Regions from separate parts of the Aminobacter sp. Piv2-1 genome, predicted to be linked through region 3. Evidence: predicted binding sites of a transcription regulator. Region 3 holds the regulator's gene; each other region holds the start of a gene.

Region 1 (7,301 bases), on a different contig from region 3:
ACGCCCGAACCAGATCCGCCACGACAGGCCGTTCGTCGTGGAAGGAGAGGGGGGTCCCCTCACCTTTTTGCCGCTGCCGCAGATCCATGGCGACATCGTCTCGCTCGGCTTCCGCATCGGGCCGATCGCCTATTGCTCGGATGTCAGCGATTTTCCGGAAACGACGGCAGCTCTGATGGCCGAGCTCGAGCTGCTGGTCGTCGACGCGCTGCAGCACAAGCCGCATGTCAGCCATCTGTCGCTGTCCGAGGCGCTGCAATGGATCGACCGGCTGAAGCCCGCGCATGCGGTGCTGACCCACATGCACGTGCCGCTCGACTACGCCGCGGTGATGGCCGAGACGCCGCCACACGTGGAACCGGCCTATGACGGCATGGCGATCGAAATCGCTTTTGGCGCAGGCGCATAGCTGAACGTCTTCAGGCTCGACATCGACGCACATGCACGTCGCCAGCGACGCCAGGAAGGCCGTGACTTCGCAGCTACGAAGGCAGCGCAGCGATCTCCGAGATGGCAGTCAGCATGACTTGCCGGCGATATCTTTGGCGGCAGTCGATCTCCCGTAGCGTACCCACCTCGAGGCGGTCCACGGGAACGCGATTGTTCCATAATCTATCTTATGCGACCTAAGCCTAGATGCAGGTGCATTCCCCCTACGCGCCATTTGCGGCTGTTTCGTCGGAATGAAAAAAAGCCGCGCCCAAAGCGCGGCTGAACATGCGCCCAGTCGTGGCAATCAGAGAAGACAAGGGAAGCGCGACCGCTTCCCTGAAGCTGCGGCCGGCCGGCTCAGGCGAAGAGCGCCTTGATGCGCGGCCACAGGCCGATGGCTGCGCGAACGCGCCGTGCGGCATTTCCGGACCGGACGGCGCTGCCGAAGTGGCAGTTGCAGACGATGTCGTGCAGTTGCCTGTCGGAGAGTTCGAAGAACCGCTTGGCTTCGCCGTAGCTGTCATCGGCGAGACCGGCGGCGCGCATGGTCATGTCGTCGAAAGCGACCGTCATCGGCGAGCCGCCGACGCGCATGGTCTGGCGCGCGCCGCTGGGCGCATACTCGGTGCCCGACAGCGTTCCCAGCCTGCGCTCGGGATCGCGTTCGAGCAGCTCGGCCCAACGTTCCAGCCGCTCCGTTCTGGTCATTGTCGGCGCGGCTTGGATGTCGGCGAGCGCTTGCAATTGTTCGATCGTTTGATGCTTCATTTTCGCCTCCTGATCGACCAAGGAAATGAAGCGCCTCCGGGCGCATCCTGCGGGACGGAGAACGCTTCCCCTTCAACTCTCCACCGGGATGCGCAGTTCCGTCGGGCAAGCAAAAAACCGCAGGTCGCGGAGCCGGCACCCCGGCCGACCGCGGGAGCCGCAACTTGTGGTCGCGGCAGTGCGGGAACTCGGGCCAGTTCGCGCCTGGTCTGGTCCGATCTCGGCGGGGACACAGCGCTTCCCCCTACCCGGCGGGTTCGCCATACGAACGAGGCACGCCAGGTCTTGGCGGGCCTCTGTGTCTCCTTGTTGGCTCGTTTCATCCCTTCCGGGTCGTCAACGGCCAACAAGGCCAGGGGTTGCCGGTGTCCGCGCGCGGCCGCCCTCACTCAAGGCGCACCCTGGAACCGCCCCTCGCCCGACGCGCCTGGGCTGTTGCGCCCTCAGCCGGCGGTCTCGACCACTTCGAAGTCGTGGGTGATCGTGGCCGTCTTGGCCATCATCGCGGACGCCGAGCAATACTTCTCGACCGAAAGCTCGATAGCGCGCTTGACCTTGTCGTGCGACAGCCCCCTGCCCTTGACGATGTAGTGCATGTGGATCTTCGTGAACACTTTCGGCTCGGTGTCGGCACGGTCCGCCTCGAGCTCGACCACGACGTCCTCGACCGCCTCGCGACCCTTTTCGAGGATGTGCACGACATCATAGGCGGAGCAGCCGCCCGTGCCGATCAGCACCAACTCCATCGGGCTCGGCCCGGGTGTCCTGCCCTCGGCTCCGTGAGAGGTTCCCAGCACCAGCTTGTGGCCTGTGCCGGACTCGCCGACGAAGGTGCGGTCCTCGACCCATTTGATGCGTGCTTTCACGGGAAAATATCCTTCTACCTCAAAAAAAGTAATCCGGCGGGCAGCCGGCCCGCAGGTTCCGTCGAGTCAGCTAGCGCGACCGGCCCGGACGCGCAAGGAGCAGCAGCGGAGATGACTAAAGCTTGAAGCAATGATTACGGCCCGCAAGTTGCTTCGTCTTCGATCGCTTTTGCGTATGAGGGCACCCCCTCCACCTCCCTGTGCTCGGCACCTCCGCCATCGAAGGGGCGTCGCGCGCTGCCTCGGGCGACCCCACCCCGATCCGCTGCGCGGATCGACCCTCCCCTCAAGGGGAGGGAAAGTCACGCACGCCTCACCCTACGTTGCCCCCCTCTGGCCTGCCGGCCATCTCCCCCACAGGTGGGGAGATTGGCAGCTTCACCGCTCCGCCCGTCCTGCGACGTCGGCGATTGGCAAAAGCCGCGATGACAGCCTGATCTCCCCCCTTGTAGGGGGAGATGGCCGGCCCTTCGACAGGCTCAGGACAGATGGGGCGCGAAGGAATGCGGCATTCCAACATTTCGCACCCCTCCATTGCCACGCCCCGTTTCCGGTCTGGCCATTGCTAGGGAAAAAGTTCGGGAAGCGGGGCGCGAGGCCGAGCCTGCCGATAATCTAGTAACGTGGCGCGACGTCCGCGCCCCGCCCGGCTGCTTGCCCCGCTCAGTCGCCTCGGCATTTCTGCCGCCCAGCCGCCGCGAGGCCCGGGCTTGGGGGCTCATCACCCAGCGAGGAGAACCGACCTCCCGCCAGCCCGGCACCGGCGCTTCCCCCCGATGCCCGGTGCGCACCGGGGTCCCGTGGAAGATCGCAAGCACAATGATACGGGAGGTTCTGGAGGGGTGGAAAAGCGGACGGGTTTTTCCACGCACATTGCTGACAGAGCTACTGACAAGGGGACGGGGCACGCGGGAGGCAGACCTTCTACGCCTCATTTCTTCCCCCCTCTGGGCTGCCGCCGTTCGTCGTTCGAAAAGCCAAGCAATTGGCTTTTCGTCGCCTTCGGCGACCACTCCTCACCCCCCACAAGGGGGGAGATTAGGCCGTCATCGGCGCCCCTCCCAACCACCAGCGTTGCAGGAGAATTGCCCTGAGAGCCGGCAGAAACGGGCGTGACGGCGGAACTGCCCAGAGGGAGGCCGACCCCCAGGCAAGTCAAGACGAAGGACCGGCACAGATGGAAAAATCCCCGGCCCCGTGGGAAAGGTTTCCACCCGCGAAGACAGATGTCACGGCATGGATCCTAGGGTCTTCGCGACGGCGCTCACGCGCCTGCTTCGCCCTAGGATGACGACCCCGCGTCTACGTGTTCGGCCAACCTGCAAGGTCGCAAGGATAAGCAGCTGCTGGCGATTTGGCTGTCGCGCCGATGACGGCTGATCTCCCCCCCTTGTGGGGGGGGGTGAGGAGTGGTCGCCGAAGGCGACGAAAAGCCAATTGCTTGGCTTTTCGAACGACGAACGGCGGCAGCCCAGAGGAGGGTGGGAAAGATCGCGACTTTGAAATGGACGACCCTCAGGCAGGTCAAGACGAAGGACCGGCACAGATGGAAAAATCCTCGGCCCCGTGGGAAAGGTTTCCACCCGCGAAGACAGATGTCACGGCATGGATCCCAGGGTCTTCGCGACGGCGCTCACGCGCCTGCTTCGCCCTAGGATGACGACCCCGCGTCTACGCGTTCGGCCAACCTGCAAGGTCGCAAGGATAAGCAGCTTGCGCTGGCGATTTGGCTGCAGCGTCGATGACGGCCGCAAGGCTGCACCTATTATGTCGAAGGTCGAGCATGACCGCAGAACCGCCGATCGCATTGGACGGGTTGCGCTACCGCCCTCGCGGCGTCCCCCCAATGAACGGACGACAGGCCTCGACCGCCAAAACCTGACTGGCAGCCCCGGCCACGACAGCTCTACCTCGGCCTAGACCTAGTGGCTCAGGGTGGGCCGCTCGACGAACCTGACATCGGCGCAGCCCCGGCCACAAAAGCCGCCTCGCCGGGGACCCGATGGATCCGGACGGGCCGCTCGCCGAACATCGGCGCAGCCCCAGCGACGACAGCCGCTGCCTCGGTTTAGACCTGATGATGGCTCGGGGCGGGCCGTCCGGCGAACATCGCGTCGGTGCAGCCCAAGCGACGACGGCCGCTGCTTCGGCTTAGGCCTGATGGCTCGGGGCGGGCCGCTCGACGAACATCACGTCGGCGCAGCCCCAGCGACGACGGCCGCTGCCTCGGTTTAGACCCAATGGCTCTTGTGCGGGCCGCTCGCCGAACATCGCGTCGGTGCAGCCCAAGCGACGACGGCCGCTGCTTCGGCTTAGGCCTGATGGCTCGGGGCGGGCCGCTCGACGAACCTGACGTCGACAACGTCCTGGTCCGTCGAAAATCTACCCGTCGCGATCAGAACGGGATCTCGTCGTCGAGGTCGCGCGAACCGCCGCCACCGCCGCCCGTGCCACCGCGGCTGCCGCCACCGCCGCCGCGGCCGTAACCCTCGGTCGGGCTCGACTGGCCGAAATCGGAGCCACGGCCGCCGCCATAGCCACCGCCCTGCCCGCCGCCATAGCCGACCTGGCCTCCGCCACCGCTATAGCCGACCTGGCCTCCGCCACCGCTATAGCCGGAGTCGCCGCCCTGGCCGCGCGCGTCGAGCATCTGCAGCTCGCCGCGGAACTTCTGCAGCACGATTTCGGTGGTGTAGCGCTCGATGCCGTCCTTCTCCCATTTGCGGGTCTGGAGCTGGCCTTCGATGTAAACCTTCATGCCCTTCTTGAGGTACTGCTCGGCGACCTTGGCGAGGTTGTCATTGAAAATGACGACCTGGTGCCACTCGGTCTTCTCCTTGCGCTCGCCTGAATTCTTGTCGCGCCAGCTTTCCGAGGTGGCGATACGCAGGTTGACGACCGGTTCGCCGGAATTGAGCCGGCGGATTTCAGGATCCGCGCCCAGATTGCCGACCAGAATGACCTTGTTGACGCTACCTGCCATGACACCGCTCCGCGCTCGTCCGAAACCAGATCCAAATTGTGAGGGCGCACATTAGCCCAATGCGCCATCCGCCCGCGCCCCCTGCGGGTGGAAAAGGACATGCCGTCCACAAGTCATTTTCGTTCTTATTTTGTTCTATATCAGTCCACAACCATTGGCAAGAGCCGGCAGCATTGTCCGCATTGGCCATCACACCAAGCTGGTGCACCAGATTGACAGCTGCGAATGCCGAGGGCATCGTTGGCGTGCTTCATGGGGCGCATCGGCAGAACGCCGAAAGGGCAATGCCCGCCTGGGAAACACCCAACTGCAATTGCGCCCATGCCGAGCCTCGAAAACCTCAAAAAGCAGGCCAAGCAATATCTCCGCTGGCATCGCCAGGGCTACTACCCGGTCGCCGCCGAGTTGAGAGCCGGCCTGCCCCGGTTCGCCGGCCTCTACGACGGCCAGATCATGCAGGCGAACTTCAAGCTCAGCGACGCGCAGGAGCTGGTCGCGCGGCAACAGGGCTTCGACGGCTGGCAGGCGCTCAAATCGGGAGCCGATGACATGAGCCGACGAGACGTGCCGGCGCAGCCGCCCATCCTTGCTGCGATTTCGGCGCAGCTGTTCGTTGCCGACATGGCCGCGTCCTGCGCGTTCTTCACCGAAAGGCTCGGTTTTGCCGTCGATTTCGCTTATGGCGAACCGCCCTTCTACGCCCAGATCGTTCGCGACCATGCGCGCATTGCCCTGCGGCTGGTCTGCGAACCGGTTTTTGTCGGCGACATCCGTCGGCGCGAGCACCTGCTTTCAGCCTCGATCACCGTCGCAACCGCAAGCGAGATCAAAGAGCTGTTTGCGGAATTCCACGCCGCAGGGGTGGAATTTCACCAGACGCTGCGAAAAGAGCCGTGGGGCGCCCGCAACTTCATCGTGCTCGACCCCGATGGCAACCTGATCCTGTTTGCCGGACCGGCGGATTAGGCAGGCGGCACGCCGTCGGGAAACATCAGCGGGTCGCTAGCCTTCCAGCCGACCGGTTCGGTCTTGCGCGAGGGCAAGCTCGACCGCCGCCTCGGCATGAAGCTCGACCATGTCATAGGCTGGCATCGGGTAGTGTTCCATGGCGAGCAGCAGCGGCAACTCGGTGCAGGCGACGACGATGCATTCCGCCCCCCGTTCCGCCAGCCCCTTGGCCAGTTGCAACAGCAGCGCCTTCGAGTCCGGCTTCACCACGCCGAGTGTCAGTTCCTCGATGATGACGCGGTGCAAGGCGGCCCGCTCGTCCTCCGGCGGCACCAGCGCTTCGATGCCGAACTGCTTCTCCAGCCTTTCGCCGAGAAAGCCGAGCTCCATCGTGTAGCGCGTGCCCAACAGCCCTGCCCGTCTGTGCCCGGCGGCCTCGAGCGCCCTGCCGGTCGGATCGGCGATGTGCAGCAACGGGATCCCGATGGCCGCAGCGATCTTGTCGGCGACGAAGTGCGGCGTCACCGCCGTCAGCATGGCGAAGGCCGCACCGCCGGCCTCGAGATGCCGCGCGGCAATGGAAACCACCGCGGCGACCCGCTCCCAGTCGCCCCTGGCGGCGAGATCGTTCAGTTCGTCGAAGTCGAGCGTGAACATCAGCGAGCGTGCATTGTGATGCCCGCCCAGCCGCCGATGCGCCGCCTGGTTGACGAGACGATAGTAGAGCGCGCTGGATTCCCAGCTCATGCCCCCGATCAAGCCGATGAGCTGCGTCTGGCGTTCGGCCATGGTTCTCCCCTCGCTCGGTCGGGCCTGGCGGATCAGGTCGGAATGCCTTGCCGGGAAGACAAGCGCCGCCGCCCGAGAAATTCCGCCGTAAAGAATGCGCCGTGAGACTATCGGCGCAAGATATGGGGCGCAAAAATATGGCCCCGCCGCTCCTTGAAGCGCACGGGGCCTTTTGTCGGGTTTTACCCTTGATTGCCGGGAGCGGTTTACCGGCTTTGCTCTCTCGGATGCTCGTGGCTCACGGCCACCGATCCGACTACGGTTTCTGATTGTATGGGGGACAGCAGGTCACGGTCTGCGGGGCTGTTCACTCAGGAACGGCCAGGCACCTGCGCCTGCCGCGGCTCCGTCTCTCTAGCGGAACCTTTCGGGACTGTCCGGTGGAGTCATGCCTAGCTCCTACGTCGGTTGCGCCAAACGTACGCCTTCTGCTCAACTCGCGTGTCTGCGGCGTCTCGCAGACCGTCCGTAGCATGGTGAGGAGCCATTGAACGGGCTCGGCATCGGGCGACAAG
Region 2 (7,301 bases), on a different contig from region 3:
GCGCTACCGCTTCGAGCGCGGCGTCGACCCCGAATTCATGGTTCCGGGCGTCGAGCTGGCGACCAGACTGGTGATGGACCTCTGCGGTGGTCAGCCGACCAGGACCGATGTCGTCGGCTACGCCGGCCACGCGGCCAAGGTCGTCTCCTTCCCGCTGTCAGAGGTCAAGCGCCTGACCGGCATCGAGGTCGCGAAGGCCGAGAGCCTGGATATCCTCACCCGCCTCGGCTTCGGCATTTCGGGCAACGGCGATGTTGTCGACGTCTCCGTTCCGTCCTGGCGTCCCGATGTCGATGGCAAGGCCGATCTCGTCGAAGAGGTCATGCGCATTCACGGCGTCGACAACATCGCGCCGCAGCCGCTCGGCGCGCATGACGCCGTCAACGGCAAGATCCTGACCACGCTGCAGATCCGCACCCGCTCGGCGCGGCGCGCGCTCGCCGTGCGCGGCATGATGGAGGCCGTCACCTGGTCGTTCATCCCGGCAAAGCATGCCGAGCTGTTCGGCGGCGGCCAGGAGAGCCTGAAGCTGTCGAACCCGATCGCCTCCGACATGTCCGACATGCGCCCGTCGCTGCTGCCCGGCCTGATGGCCGCGGCCCAGCGCAATGCCGACCGTGGCCTGGGCGACGTCGCTTTGTTCGAGGTCTCCGGCACCTATGAGGGCGACACGGCCGAGGGCCAGCGTCGGGTCGCGGCCGGCGTCCGTCGCGGCACCGCCAAGCTCGAGGGCCCGGGCCGCAACTGGTCGGGCAATGCAGGCAATGTCGGCGTGTTCGACGCCAAGGCCGATGCCATTGCGGCACTCGAAGCCTGCGGCGCTCCGGTCGACCGCCTGCAGATCGAGACCGGCGCGCCCGACTGGTATCACCCGGGCCGATCCGGCGTGATCAAGCTTGGCCCCAAGGTCGTGCTCGGCACCTTCGGCGAGTTCCACCCGAAGACTCTCGAAGGCCTCGACGTGTCGGGCCCGCTCTGCGGCTTCGAGGTCTATGTCGATGCCATCCCGGAGCCCAAGGCCAAGCCGACCAAGACCAAGCCGAAGCTCGAGCTGTCGCCGTTCCAGGCTGTCAAGCGCGACTTCGCCTTCGTCGTCGACAAGGCCGTCGAGGCCGGCACGCTGACCCGAGCCGCCCTTGGCGCCGACAAGAAGCTCATCACCGGCGTCTCCGTCTTCGACATCTTCGAGGGTGCCGCGCTCGGCGAGGGCAAGAAGTCGGTCGCCATCGAGGTCACCATCCAGCCGGTCGAAAAGACGCTGACCGACCAGGACTTCGAGGCGCTGGCGGCCAAGATCGTCGAGAACGTCAAGAAGCAGACGGGCGGTGCGCTCCGGAGCTAGAGTATTTTGCAGCCAGGTGGGATCGCCTGGCGTCGCACAAATGCGGCAAGAATAAACGGATAGAGCGGCAGCCCGGATTTCCCGTGTTCGCCGCTCTAGCCCCTTTCGGGGAGGAGTATGGAGCATCTTCGCTACAAGGGCCTGCCGTTCGAAGACCAGCAGCAGGTCCTGCTCGACATCCTCCTTGCCGACCCCATCGTCCGCCCCGCGCTCGCGGCTGCCGAAAAGTTCGACCTACCTGAGTGGATGCTGGTTTCGGGCGCGCTCTACAACAGCGTCTGGAACCATTTGACAGGCCGCCCGGCCGGTCACGGTATCCGAGACATCGACCTTTTCTACTTCGATGCCTCGGATCTCTCCTGGGAGGCCGAGGACGTGGTCATCCGCCGTGGCGCGGATGCTTTCGCGCATCTACCGCTGCCGGTCGAGATCCGCAACCAGGCCCGCGTCCATCTTTGGTTCGAGGACCATTTCGGCTCGCCGCGCGCCCCGATGGCTTCCTGTGCCGAGTCGCTCGAGCACTTTGCCTCGCGCACCCATGCCGTCGGCATCGCCCTCGTCGACGGCGCGCCGCAGGTCTGGGCGCCCTTCGGCCTCGACGACATCTTCGCCTTTCGCCTCACGCCCAATCATCGCAATGACAACCGCGCCACCCACGAGGCCAAGGGCCGGCGTGCCAGGCAGATGTGGCCCGAGATCACCGTCGTCGACTGGTAAGGTTTGCGCTGTCTGCGGACGAAAACCGTGCCAGATTCGTTGTGCCACGGAGGTGCCGTCGATGCTGCGCAACACCAAGACCCGCTATGGCTGGGCCGCGATCGTTCTCCATTGGCTGATCGCGCTCCTGTTCATCGGCCAGTTCGCACTCGGCCTGGCGATGATCCGGGTGGCCAGCCAGCGCACCTCCTTCGAGCTGATCCAGTTGCACAAGTCCTTCGGTTTCCTGCTGCTCGGGCTGGTGCTGATCCGCATCGGCTGGCGGCTCGGCAATGCCAGTCCGGAGCTACCGGCCGAGGTTGGGGCGATGGAGCGCAGGGCCGCGCCTGCCGTCCACCTTGCGCTTTACGCCGCGCAGCTCGCCGTGCCGCTGTCCGGCTGGGTTCTGGTATCGGTCTCGGTGCTCGAAATCCCCTCCATGCCGTTCAACCTGTTCGTCATGCCGCATCTGCCGTTGGGCGTGTCCGAACAGGCCGAGACCTTCTGGATCTTCGGCCATCGTTGGCTTGCCTATGCCGGCATGGCCCTGGTGGCGCTGCATTTCCTGGCGGCCTTGCGGCATCATTTCTGGTTGCGCGACGCGGTCATGGCGCGGATGATCTCGCCTTCCCTCGGTCGCCGGGATCTCGGTCCGGAATAGCGGCGGCACGAGATTCGTTCACTGCCTGCGCGGCTGGATCTGGCCGTGTCGACAGGGAGTGCCGAGGCAATGATCACTAGACGCTTGGGGCTTGCAGCATTCCTCGCCGTCACCAGCGTCGTCGGAAGCGCCTGGGCGGTGGCGCTTTCCGATGCCGCCGGGCGCTACGCCATTTCCGCCGACGGTTCGGCCATCCGTTTTGCCATCGGTAAGGTTGGCGGCGGCGGACTGAACGGCGCCTTCGGCCGCTTCAAGGGCACCATCCGTATCGACGGTGGCGACATCGGGCGGTCGCGCGTGGACCTGACCATCTTCCCCGACAGCGTCGGCACCGGCGAGGGCCGCGTCGATGCCTTCCTCAAGTCGGATGCGGTCTTCGACACGACCAACGAGCAGGAAATCGTCTTCCGTTCGACCAGCGTGACGCGCACCGGCGAAAACACCGCGATGATCACCGGCCGCCTCACCGCCAGGGGCCGCACCTTCACCGAGAAATTCCAGGCCGAGCTGCAGAGCCTCAATGGTCGCCAGATCCGCTTCCATGTCAGCGGCAACGTGCTGCGCTCGCGCTATCAGATGGATGTCGGTACGCCGATCTATTCGAACATCGTCGCCTTCGACATGGAGTTCACCGGCCGCCGCAGCTGATTGCCCGGGGCCGAATCCACTGGAATTTGACGCCCGCATCGGCCAACATCGGGACGCGGCCGCCACGGCCGATCCCATGACCAGCCAGTCGCGGAGGCCAGATGTTTCGTTGGGGCGTACTATCCACCGCCAAGATCGGGCGCGACCATGTCCTGCCGGCGATCGCCGATTCCGACAACGGCGTGGTCGCGGCGGTCTCCAGCCGCGATCTCGGCAAGGCCAGGGCGCTCGCCGACCGTTTCGGTGCTCGGCACGCCTTCGGCTCCTATGAGGAACTGCTCGCTTTGGATGCGGTCGACGGCGTCTACATCCCTCTGCCCACCTCGCAGCATCTCGAATGGGCGGCCAGGGCGGCCGAGGCCGGCAAGCATGTGCTGGTCGAAAAGCCGCTGGCGCTCAAGGCCGACGACATCGCGCCGCTGATCGCCATTCGCGACCGCAACAAGGTGGTCGTCTCGGAAGCCTTCATGGTCACCTACCACCCGCAGTGGCACAAGGTGCGCGACCTGATCGCGGGCGGTGCCATCGGCAGGCTGCGCCACGTCCAGGGCGCGTTCTCCTATTTCAACGTCGACCCCAACAACATGCGCAACAAGCTTGATCTCGGCGGCGGCGCCCTGCCCGATATCGGCGTCTACCCCACCGTGACGACGCGGTTTTCGACCGGTAAGGAGCCCTTGCGCGTGCAGGCGAGCATCGAGCGCGACGAAAAGTTCGGTACCGACGTCTATTCCAGCGTGCGCGCCGATTTCGGCGAGTTCGAGCTGTCCTTCTACCTGTCCACCCAGCTCGCCAACCGCCAGTTGATGGTCTTCCACGGCGACAAGGGATTCATCGAGGTGCGCTCGCCTTTCAATGCCGGGCTCTACGAGCATCACCGCGTCGAACTGCACAATGCCGGCCACACCGAGGCGACCGTGTTTCGCTTTCCCGGCACGCAGCAGTACCGGCTCGAGGTCGAGGCCTTCGTGCGCGCGGCCCAAGGCGGCAAGGACCGTGTGTTCTCGCTGGAGGAGTCGGTGCTCAACCAGAAGGTCATCGACGCCATCTTCCGCGCCGGCGAGCACGACGGCTGGGAAAAGGTGTAGCAGCGGCGCCGGCCCGCAGAGCGACGACTTGGCGTGTTGGATGGCCCATGCAGCCTGCATTGCCGTCCCGCCGGCTATTTTTTGAATGGCTCCATGTAGTTGAGACTATCGCAGCGCTGCCAAGCTGTCATAGCCTTGGTGGCGCGGGATAGCGAGTTGCCCCGCCGAATTGCTGGTCTACGGCAGAATTTGGCCCAATACTGCTTGGCAACGCATTCACAAGAAATCTCGTTCCGAGCAGTATACACGAATGTTCTATAAATGTTCTTGTATGAGGCAAGTTTTTGTGCTTGTCTGTCTGAGGGGTAGGGCCGTGTGCCTGGGGCAGGCCGCGCTCATCCATCGGACGGGAGGGGCACATGGTTTCGCGCGTTCGCACGGTCGCGTTCCAGGGCATCGAGGCGGTTCCGGTCGATGTCCAGGTGATGGTCGCACCGGGCAAGGCCGGCATGCAGATCGTCGGCCTTCCCGACAAGGCCGTGGCGGAGAGCCGGGAACGCGTGCAGGCGGCACTGCATGCATCGGGGCTGTCGATGCCGCCCAAGAAGGTGACTGTCAACCTCGCGCCCGCGGATCTGCCTAAGGAGGGCAGCCACTATGACCTGCCCATCGCCCTCGGCCTTATGGCTGCGCTGGGGGCCGTGCCGGGCGACGCGCTTGCTGCCTACATCGTGCTGGGCGAGCTTTCGCTCGATGGCACCATAGCGCCGGTGGCCGGCGCGCTGCCGGCTGCGATCGGCGCAAATTCCGAGGGCAAGGGCCTGATCTGCCCCTCGGCGTGCGGGTCGGAAGCGGCGTGGGCCGGGACCGACATCGACATCCTCGCGCCGCGCAGCCTGATTGCCCTGGCCAACCATTTTCGCGGCACGCAGGTGCTGTCGCGGCCCGAGCCGGGCATCCGCGCGCCGTCGACGGGGTTGCCGGATCTAGCAGATATCAAGGGCCAGGAGACCGCCAGGCGGGCGCTCGAGGTGGCGGCGGCCGGCGGGCACAATCTCCTGATGGTCGGTCCTCCTGGCGCCGGCAAGTCGATGCTGGCCGCGCGCCTGCCGTCGATCCTGCCGCCGCTATCGCCCAGGGAACTGCTCGAAGTATCGATGATCGCCTCGGTGGCGGGTGAACTGGCCGAGGGGCGGCTGACCGATCGCCGGCCGTTCCGGGCGCCGCACCACTCGGCCTCGATGGCGGCGATGGTCGGCGGCGGGCTGCGCGCCCGCCCCGGCGAGGTTTCGCTCGCCCATCACGGCGTGCTGTTCCTGGACGAGCTCCCCGAATTCTCGCCGCAGGTTCTCGATTCGCTGCGCCAGCCGCTCGAGACCGGCGAATGCATGATCGCGCGCGTCAATCACCGCGTCACCTACCCCGCCCGCATCCAGCTCGTCGCCGCCATGAATCCGTGCCGCTGCGGCATGGCGGGCGAGCCGGGCTATCGCTGCCTGCGCGGCGCGCGCTGCCAGGCTGATTACCAGGCGCGCATCTCCGGCCCGCTGCTCGACCGCATCGACCTGCGCATCGAGGTGCCGGCGGTGTCCGCCACCGACCTCATCCGTGGCGCAAGGTCGGAGGCGAGCGCCGAGGTGGCGGTCCGCGTCGCCCGCGCCCGCGCCGTGCAGCGGGAACGCCTGGAAAGGCTGGGTGCCACGAACGCCACGACCAACGCCCAGTGCTCAGCCGGCCTGATTGAGGACATCGCTGCCCCCGATGCCGGCGGGCTCGCGCTGCTCAGGGATGCGAGCGAGAAGCTCGGCTTCTCGGCCCGCGCCTATCACCGGGTGCTCAAGGTCGCACGCACGCTCGCCGATCTCGACGGCAGCGACAGCGTGGGCCGCATCCACCTGGCCGAGGCGATCTCTTACCGCATCGCTTCGGAGCGGATGGCGCAGGCGGCGTGACTTTGCGCCCGGTCACCGTCGGGTCGCGGGAGCTTCTGTCGATGCAGCGTCGGGGCGAACAGAAAGAGCCCCGCTTGCTTCGGCGCGGGACCAGCTTGGGCCGAAGGACGAGCCAGGAGCGCGAGACCGCCCGCGGGCGGTCGGAATGTCAGGATGCGTTCGTTCATATGCGCTGATTGCGGCAGCATGGGTCGACTGCCCGCGGGGCAGCAGCCCGGTCGGCGATGAAGGACAAGAGAACCGGAAATTCGGCGGCCTATGGTTGCAGGGCCTGCGAGTTGGAAGGCGATACATGTATTCGGCTGCTGGTCTCTGCGCGAACTGGCAGGCGATCAGTCAAGCCCCAAGGCACGCAGCGGAGTGCCCCGCCGTGCTGACAGCGAAGCGCCCGAACCCTGACGTTGCCGTTGGCTCAGACGAGCTCATGGAAAGTCCGGCGAGCTACTTGACCGAACCGACCAAGGTTGCCTGGCCCTCGCGGATGGAAACCCAGCGGCCCGTATTCTCGGTCGACTGCCGCTTGAGGAAGCGGTATCCCGTCTCGTCCCACTGGCGCACCAGGTCGGTCAGGTTGTCGAGCACGAAGTCGCCCTTGGTGGTCCGCACGGTCAGCACTGCATGCCCTTCGCCATCCGGCTTGCGCACGACGGTGATCAAGAGGTTGGACAGCGACACGCCTTCCTGGCTGAGCGTGCGGCGCTTCTCAAGCACATAGTCCTCGCAGTCGCCCTGGCCGTTGACGGGATAGGTCCAGAACTCGTCGCGGCCATAGATGTCGATATCGTTCATCGGCTTGATCGCGGCGTTGGCCGCCACATTGACGGCGACGAGCTTGCGCCACAGGTCGCCGTTCATCTGCTCGGGGCCGGGGTCACGTTCCTTGATCGAGCATTCGGCCGGGTTGATGCGGCAGAAATCGTAGTGGCCGATGGGCTGGGAGGTCAGTCCCCCCGTCACCATCGGCTGGGCCGCAT
Region 3 (7,301 bases):
TCCGCTGGTGCGGATCGGAGATGTCCGTCGAGTCGTGGTAGAAGGCCGACAGCGCGCCGACCACGCCGCACATCACCGCCATCGGATGGGCGTCGCGGCGGAAGCCGGTAAAGAAGCGCGACATCTGCTCATGCACCATGGTGTGGCGCGTGACGCGATAGTCGAAGTCGTCCTTCTGGGCCTTGGTCGGCAGTTCGCCGTAGAGCAGCAGGTAGCAGACCTCGAGGAAGTCGCCGTGCTCGGCGAGCTGGTCGATCGGGTAGCCGCGGTGCAGCAGCACGCCGGCGTCGCCGTCGATGAAGGTGATCTGCGACTCGCAGCTTGCCGTCGAGGTGAAGCCCGGGTCGTAGGTGAACGCGCCGGTGGTGGAGTAGAGCGAGGCGATGTCGATGACATCCGGCCCGACCGTCCCGCCTCGGACCTTGAACTCGTGGGTCTGGCCGCGGAACTCCAGTTTGGCGGTTGAATCTGTCATCGCATACTCCTTAGTGCTGAGTTGCCGCTGGGCGGCGCAATCTTCTTAACAAGCAACCCGATAGGTCCGGAACGCTCGGTCTCGCCCTCCAGCTTTCCCGCTGCTGTCAAATTAGCCTGTTGCCGCAATGTTGCACCGCAAAAGCCTCATTACAATGCAAAATTAGGAAAGCACTGCTGACCTAATCGATTTGATCAGAAATGCGGGCCAGACTTTCGTCGCGCCCCAGAACGGCGAGTACATCGAACACGCCGGGGGAGGTGCTCTTGCCGGTCAGGGCGGCGCGCAACGGCTGGGCGACCCCGCCCAATTTCACATTTTCGCGACCGGCGAACTCGCGGATTGCAGCCTCGGCGGAGGCCGCGTTCCAGTCTGCGCCTGCCACCGTCGAAAGGGCTGCATGCGCACCCTTGAGGATGTCCTTGGCCGGACCAGCCAGCAGACCGGCTGCCTTCTCGTCGACGGCCAGCGGGCGCAGGGCGAACAGGAAAGCAGCACCGTCTGCCAGCTCGACCAGCGTCTTGGCGCGCTCCTTCAGGCCGGGCATGGCGGCGAGCAGTTGCGCCTTGGTGCGGTCGTTGAGGCCCTCGGCAACGATTGCGCCATTGGGCAGGTAGGGCAGGGTGGCGATGAAGATGTCGAGCAGCCTGGCGTCGTCCATCTGGCGCATGTGGATGCCGTTCAGCGCCTCGAGCTTGGCGAAGTCGAAGCGCGCGGCGCCCTTGTTGACGTCCTCGATCTCGAACCAGCCGATCATGTCGGCGATGCTCATCACCTCGTCGTCGCCATGGCTCCAGCCGAGGCGGGCGAGATAGTTGAGCAGGGCTTCCGGCAGGTAACCCATGGCCCGGTAGGCGTCGACGCCGAGGGCGCCGTGGCGCTTCGACAGCTTGGCGCCATCGGCGCCGTGGATCAGCGGTATGTGCGACATCACGGGCACGTCCCAGCCCATGGCATCGTAGATCACCGTCTGGCGCGCGGCATTGGTCAAATGGTCGTCGCCGCGGATGATGTGGGTGACGCCCATGTCATGGTCGTCGACGACCACGGCGTGCATGTAGGTCGGCACGCCGTCCGAACGCAGGATGATGAAATCGTCGAGGTCCTTGTTGGGGAAGCGCACGTCGCCCTGCACGCGGTCGCGCACCAGCGTCTCACCCTCGGTCGGTGCCTTGATGCGGATGACCGGCTTCACGCCGGCCGGTGCCTCGGACGGGTCGCGGTCGCGCCAGCGGCCGTCATAGCGCGGCGGGCGGCCCTCGGCGCGCGCCTTCTCGCGCATCTCGTCGAGTTCGGCCGGCGAGGCGTAGCAATAATAGGCCTTGCCCATGCGGACGAGCTCCTCGGCCACCTCGCGATGGCGCGGGGCGCGCTCGAACTGCGAGATCGGCTCGCCCTCCCAGGTGAGTCCCAGCCAGGTCAGGCCCTCGAGGATCGCCGCGGTCGCCGCGTCGGTCGAGCGCTCGCGATCGGTGTCTTCGATACGCAGCAGCATCTTGCCGTCGGTATGGCGGGCATAGAGCCAGTTGAAAAGTGCGGTGCGGGCCCCGCCGATATGCAGGTAGCCGGTGGGCGAGGGGGCGAAGCGGGTGACGACGGGCATGGCGAATTCCAAGGCAGGCATGGCGTCGCCCGGCCGGAGACCGGCGGCGCATGGCGTTTCGGTGGCGTTGATGTAGCATAGAAGGTCAGGGGCGCAAGGGGCATGCCCGATGGGCGACCATGTGCGGGAGGGGCGAGCCGGCGAAAGACCGGTCGCGGAGACGGCCGAGCGCGTCCTGCTCGCCGGCGGCGAGGCGTTGCCCCCGCTTACCTGGGCGCGTCGGCGCGACCCTCAGCCATTGTCCGCAGGTACAAATCACGCGCCGCGGCCGGGCAATCGGCGGTCGTGGATGCAGACTCCCATGGCCGTCGTCCATGGACGCTTCACGGTCCGGACACTGGCAGCGGCAATCGAGACCGAACTCGACCGCGGCGTGGCGTTCCTGCTCGTCCCGGTGTTCCTGGCGGTTGGGGTGCTGGCCTATTTCAGCCTCGCCGAGGAGCCGGCCTTGCTGCCGATCGCGTCGGCAGCCCTGGTCATGGCAGTGCTGGCGTTGGCCGCGCGCACCAGGAGATGGCTTCACTACGGGCTGGCCGCTCTGGCCTTCTGCCTGCTCGGCATGGCGGCGGCAAAGCTCGAAACCGCCCGCCTGGGCACGAAAATGCTCGGCGCCGAGATATCGACGCAGTTGCAGGGCCGCGTGGTGGAGATCGACCGGCTCGACAAGGGGCGCGTCCGCCTGACCATCGACGTCATTGCCACCGCGCGGCCAACGCTGCGCTATGCGCCGGATCGCGTGCGCCTGACGGCGCGCCGGGCGCCGGCAGGTCTCGCGGCGGGATCCCTGGTCAGCGGCTATGCGCGGCTGATGCCGCCCTCCGGTCCGATTCGGCCCGGCAGCTACGACTTCTCCTTCGAAAGCTACTTCGACGGGATCGGCGCCAGCGGCTTCTTCATGAAGGGGCCGGAACTGGTCGCGGACGCGCAACCTGTTGCGCTCGCCCTTGGGATCGAGGCCTGGCTCGGAAACCTTCGCGACCGCATTGCCCTGCGCATCCGCGACCGGATCGGCGGCGTGGAGGGCGAAATCGCCGCGGCACTCATGGTCGGCGTGCGTGGCGGCATTCCGGAGGAGGTCAACGAAGCGCTGCGGCGGACGGGCCTCTATCACATCATCTCCATTTCGGGCCTGCACATGGCCATGGTCGCCGGAACCGTCATGCTGGGCCTGCGGTTCGGTTTTGCGGCCTTTCCGGCCTTCGCATCCCGGCATCCGGTGAAGAAATACGCCGCCCTCGCTGCCCTGGTCTCCACCGGCGGCTATCTTTCCATTTCCGGTGCCGAAGTTGCGGCGCAGCGCAGCTTCATCATGCTCGCCGTCATGTTGACGGCCGTGCTGTTCGACCGCGCCGCCCTGACCATGCGCAACCTCGCGATCTCGGCCATCATCGTCATTCTCGCATCTCCCCACGAGGTGGTCGGTCCGAGCTTCCAGATGTCGTTCGCGGCAACCGCGGCACTGGTCGGCGCTTATGGCTGGTGGTCGGACAGGCCGACCGACCAGGCGCAACCGGCGATCCAGCGTTCGCTCGCGGCAAAGACGTGGCGCAGGCTCTGGGCCCTGGCAGTCGGGCTTCTGGCAACCTCGCTGATCGCCGGGCTGGCGACGAGTGTGTTCGGGGCGTGGCATTTCCAGCGCATCTCGCCGCTCAGCCTCTTCGCCAACCTGGCGGTGATGCCCATCGTCTCGGTGCTGGTGATGCCTTTTGCGGTTGCCGCCGGCGTGCTGATGCCGCTTGGCCTGGATGGGCTGTTCCTCGACACGATGGGGCGGGGTCTGGGCGCGATGATCGCCCTGGCGCAATGGTTCTCCGAGCGGTCGCCGGTCGACGCCGTCCGCCTGATTTCCGCCCGGTCGGTGATCCTCGTGACGGTTGCGCTCTGCGTCGCCTCCATGGCGACCACCCGGCTGAGGTTAGCCGCCCTGCCGTTCGCCGCGAGTGGATTGCTGCTGCTCGGCGAGGCAAGGACGCCAGACATATTGATCTCCGAAGACGGCCGGCTGGTCGGCGTGCCGACAGCGGACGGCAGGCTGGCGGTCAACCGCGCACGTCCGAGCGACTTCATCACCGACAGCTGGAAGAGGGCGGTTGTGGCGGAGGACCTGGTCGGCCCGGTTGGCGCGGGCGGCAAGGCGGCCCCGACCGCGAAGGCCTCCGCCGCGCGGCCAGATGCCGCGCTGCCGCCAGAGTCGGCCATGTCCCTGCAAGGAGAAGAAAAACCGGACCGCCGGCGGGCCTTTATCTGCGACGGCGGCCTTTGCACCATCGAGCACCCGTCAGGCGCCGTGATCGCCTATGCCGGCAACGCGGCAACGGCGAAACCTGCATGCGTCGTGGCGAGCCTGATCGTGATCGACGACGCGACGGCGCGGGACCCGTGCGCGAATTCGGCGACGACCGTGGTCACCAAGCGCGACCTGGCGCGTTTCGGCAGCGTGGCCGCGTTCTTGCCTGAAAAAGGGGAGGCGGCGGTCCGTCAAATCGAAATCCAGAGGGCGATAGCCGAGCCGTACCGGCCATGGCATGCGCAGCGGGCGTTCTCCCGCGAGGCGCGGGGCCTGCCGCCCTTCCGCCGGGACCGTGCAAAGCCGCCAGTGGAGAAGGCTGCGCCATAGAGCGTTTTGCAGCCAGACAGAAGCGCCCGGCATCGCATGAATGCGGTCGAGAAAGGCAGCCAGGCGCAGAATGCGCATTCTTCGGAATGCCCGCCGAGCTAGCCCGGACGCGCTGCACCCTGACCGGATGCTCTGCCCCCTGAGAGGCGATCGCTCCTAACCAGCGCTGGGCGAGTTGAGGGCGTTTCCGCCTTCCCTCGCATCGCGAAAGCGCTCTATCTCCTCGCTTTCACGCAATCCCGGGCGGAAAATCGCTTCGCGCTTTTCCTGAATTGCCCTAGTAGCGCCGGATCAGCCCGACCAGCTTGCCCTGTACCTTGACCCGGTCGGGGCCGAAGATGCGGGTTTCATAGGCGGGATTGGCGGCCTCGAGCGCGATCGATGCGCCCTTGCGGCGGAAGCGCTTGAGCGTCGCCTCCTCGTCGTCCACCAGGGCGACGACGATCTCGCCCGGATTGGCGCTATTGGCATTGCGGATGATGACAGTGTCGCCGTCGAAGATGCCGGCCTCGATCATCGAATCGCCCTTGACCTCGAGCGCATAGTGCTCGCCGCCCGAAATCATGTCCGGCGGCACCGAGATCGAATGCGTCCTGTGCTGGATGGCGTCGATCGGCACGCCGGCGGCGATGCGTCCCATCACCGGGATGGCGACCGCCGCACCTGCGTCGTCGTCATTGCCGGCCGAGAGCGCGCGCGACGGCTCGGGCTTGCGCCCAAGGCTGCCTTCGATGACACTCGGCGAGAACTTCCTGGCGGCGTTGAGGCCCGGAGCGATCGAGTCTGGCAGACGGATGACTTCCAGCGCGCGTGCCCTGTTGGGCAGACGCCGGATGAAGCCGCGCTCCTCGAGCGCGGTGATCAGGCGATGGATGCCCGACTTGGAAGCGAGGTCCAGCGCCTCCTTCATCTCGTCGAAGGACGGGGGGATGCCCGCCTCCTTCAGCCGCTCATGGATGAACAGCAGAAGCTCGTGTTGTTTGCGCGTCAGCATCGCTGCCCCCAAGGGAATCGAAAGAAAAACAAACCCGGAACAAACACTATATGTTCCAGTTGTGTTCCGCAACCGATTAAATTTTGGTGAAGGTGCCGAGGGCGGTCAGCGCAGCATGAGCACCCGGCAGCCAGTGCCAGATTCGGCAGCTGGTGCGAAGGGCTCGCGGATGATGACGCAATTGGCTTCGGCCAGGGTTCGCAGCATCGACGAGTCCTGGACCCCGAAGGGCATGGCGACCAGGCCGGCGTCGGTCTCGCTCACCATGCCGCGCACATAGTCCTGGCGCAGGTCGTTTGCCTTCATGGGCGCACCGAGCACGGCCTCGCGGATGTCGGGTGCGTAGACCCGTCCGGCAAGCTTTGCCAGGAGCGGCTTCAGGAAGAGGTGCGAGCAGATGAGGCTCGCCACCGGATTGCCGGGAAGGCCGACGCAGCGAGTCTCGCCGAGCCGTCCGAACATCAGCGGCTTGCCCGGGCGCATGGCGATCTTCCAGAAGTCGAGCTTCATGCCGAGGTCGGTCAGCACGCCGTGCACCAGGTCGTGGTCGCCGACCGAGGCGCCGCCGAGGGTGACGATCACGTCGGCTGCGGCGTCGAGCGCCTCCCGGACGAGTGCGGAGATCGATTCGGTCTTGTCGGGCGCTATGCCGAGATCGAGGACGCGGGCGCCGACCGAGCGGGCAATGGCCGCCACGCCGTAGGCATTGGAAGAGATGATCTGGTCGGGGCCGGGCGTGCTTCCCGGCGGCAGCAATTCGTCGCCGGTGGCGATGATCGCGACCAGCGGCGCGCGTTGCACGTCGAGCGTCGGATGGTTGGCGGCGGCCGCGAGCGACAGCGCTGCCGGGTCGATCAGGCGCCCGGCATCGAGGATGAGATCGCCTTCGTTGAAGTCGAGGCCCTTGGTACGGATGTTGCGGCCGGGCGCGGTCGGCTCGAACACCTCGACCTCGCCGTTGCCGAGATCGCGCACGTTTTCCTGGATGACCACCGTGTCCGCTCCGGCCGGCACAGGCGCGCCGGTGAAGATGCGCACGGCCTGGCCGCGCGCGATCTTTCCGGCGAACTGCCGCCCGGCAGCCGCCTCGCCGATCAGCGCAAGCCGGGCGGGCAGGTCGGCGATGTCCTGCGCGATCACCGCATAGCCGTCCATCGCCGAGGCATCGAAGGGCGGCTGGGTGCGCAGGGCGTGGAGCGGCGCGCCAAGGACACGTCCGAAAGCTTCGTCGAGGCCGACGCGTTCCGTGCCCGCCGTGGCCGCGCCTTCGAGCAGCCGTTCAAGCGCGTCGGCGACCGGCAGCAGCGCCATCTAGTCGACAGCCCTGTAGTCGCCCGACTTGCCGCCGGTCTTCTCGACCAGGCGGATGCCGGAGATCACCATGCCGCGGTCGGCGGCCTTGGCCATGTCGTAGATGGTCAGGCAGGCGACGGAGGCAGCGGTCAGCGCCTCCATCTCGACGCCGGTCTTGCCGGTGACGCGCGCCAGCGCGGTCACCCTGAGGCCGGGCAGCGATTCGTCCGGCTCGATCTCGACCGACACCTTGGTCAAGAGGATCGGATGGCAGAGGGGTACCAGCTCGTGCGTGCGCTTGGCGGCCATGATGCCGGCG

Evidence for each region. The regulator LexA, encoded in region 3, represses DNA repair genes until DNA is damaged. The targets are predictions, from matches to a motif close to TGTTCNNNNTGTGTTCNG.
Region 1: the regulator LexA is predicted to act here: its motif matches at 5,170-5,187, upstream of ssb (single-stranded DNA-binding protein).
Region 2: the regulator LexA is predicted to act here: its motif matches at 4,687-4,704, upstream of AmiPiv_RS16185 (YifB family Mg chelatase-like AAA ATPase).

Annotation. Positions count from the first base shown of each region.
Region 1 covers NZ_JARKMU010000011.1:179,590-186,890, forward strand. The annotation lists gene AmiPiv_RS19995 (MBL fold metallo-hydrolase) at 1-409, shown strand, start outside; gene AmiPiv_RS20000 (hypothetical protein) at 790-1,200, opposite strand; gene AmiPiv_RS20005 (OsmC family protein) at 1,644-2,066, opposite strand; gene ssb (single-stranded DNA-binding protein) at 4,462-5,049, opposite strand; gene AmiPiv_RS20015 (VOC family protein) at 5,371-6,015, shown strand; gene AmiPiv_RS20020 (aspartate/glutamate racemase family protein) at 6,052-6,786, opposite strand.
Region 2 covers NZ_JARKMU010000008.1:149,932-157,232, reverse strand. The annotation lists gene pheT (phenylalanine--tRNA ligase subunit beta) at 1-1,342, shown strand, start outside; gene AmiPiv_RS16205 (nucleotidyltransferase family protein) at 1,460-2,059, shown strand; gene AmiPiv_RS16200 (cytochrome b) at 2,121-2,699, shown strand; gene AmiPiv_RS16195 (YceI family protein) at 2,769-3,347, shown strand; gene AmiPiv_RS16190 (Gfo/Idh/MocA family protein) at 3,449-4,435, shown strand; gene AmiPiv_RS16185 (YifB family Mg chelatase-like AAA ATPase) at 4,795-6,327, shown strand; gene AmiPiv_RS16180 (transglutaminase-like cysteine peptidase) at 6,769-7,301, opposite strand, start outside.
Region 3 covers NZ_JARKMU010000016.1:45,201-52,501, forward strand. The annotation lists gene gltA (citrate synthase) at 1-475, opposite strand, end outside; gene gltX (glutamate--tRNA ligase) at 657-2,078, opposite strand; gene AmiPiv_RS23400 (ComEC/Rec2 family competence protein) at 2,368-4,695, shown strand; gene lexA (transcriptional repressor LexA) at 4,973-5,689, opposite strand; gene AmiPiv_RS23410 (molybdopterin molybdotransferase MoeA) at 5,795-7,000, opposite strand; gene moaC (cyclic pyranopterin monophosphate synthase MoaC) at 7,001-7,301, opposite strand, start outside.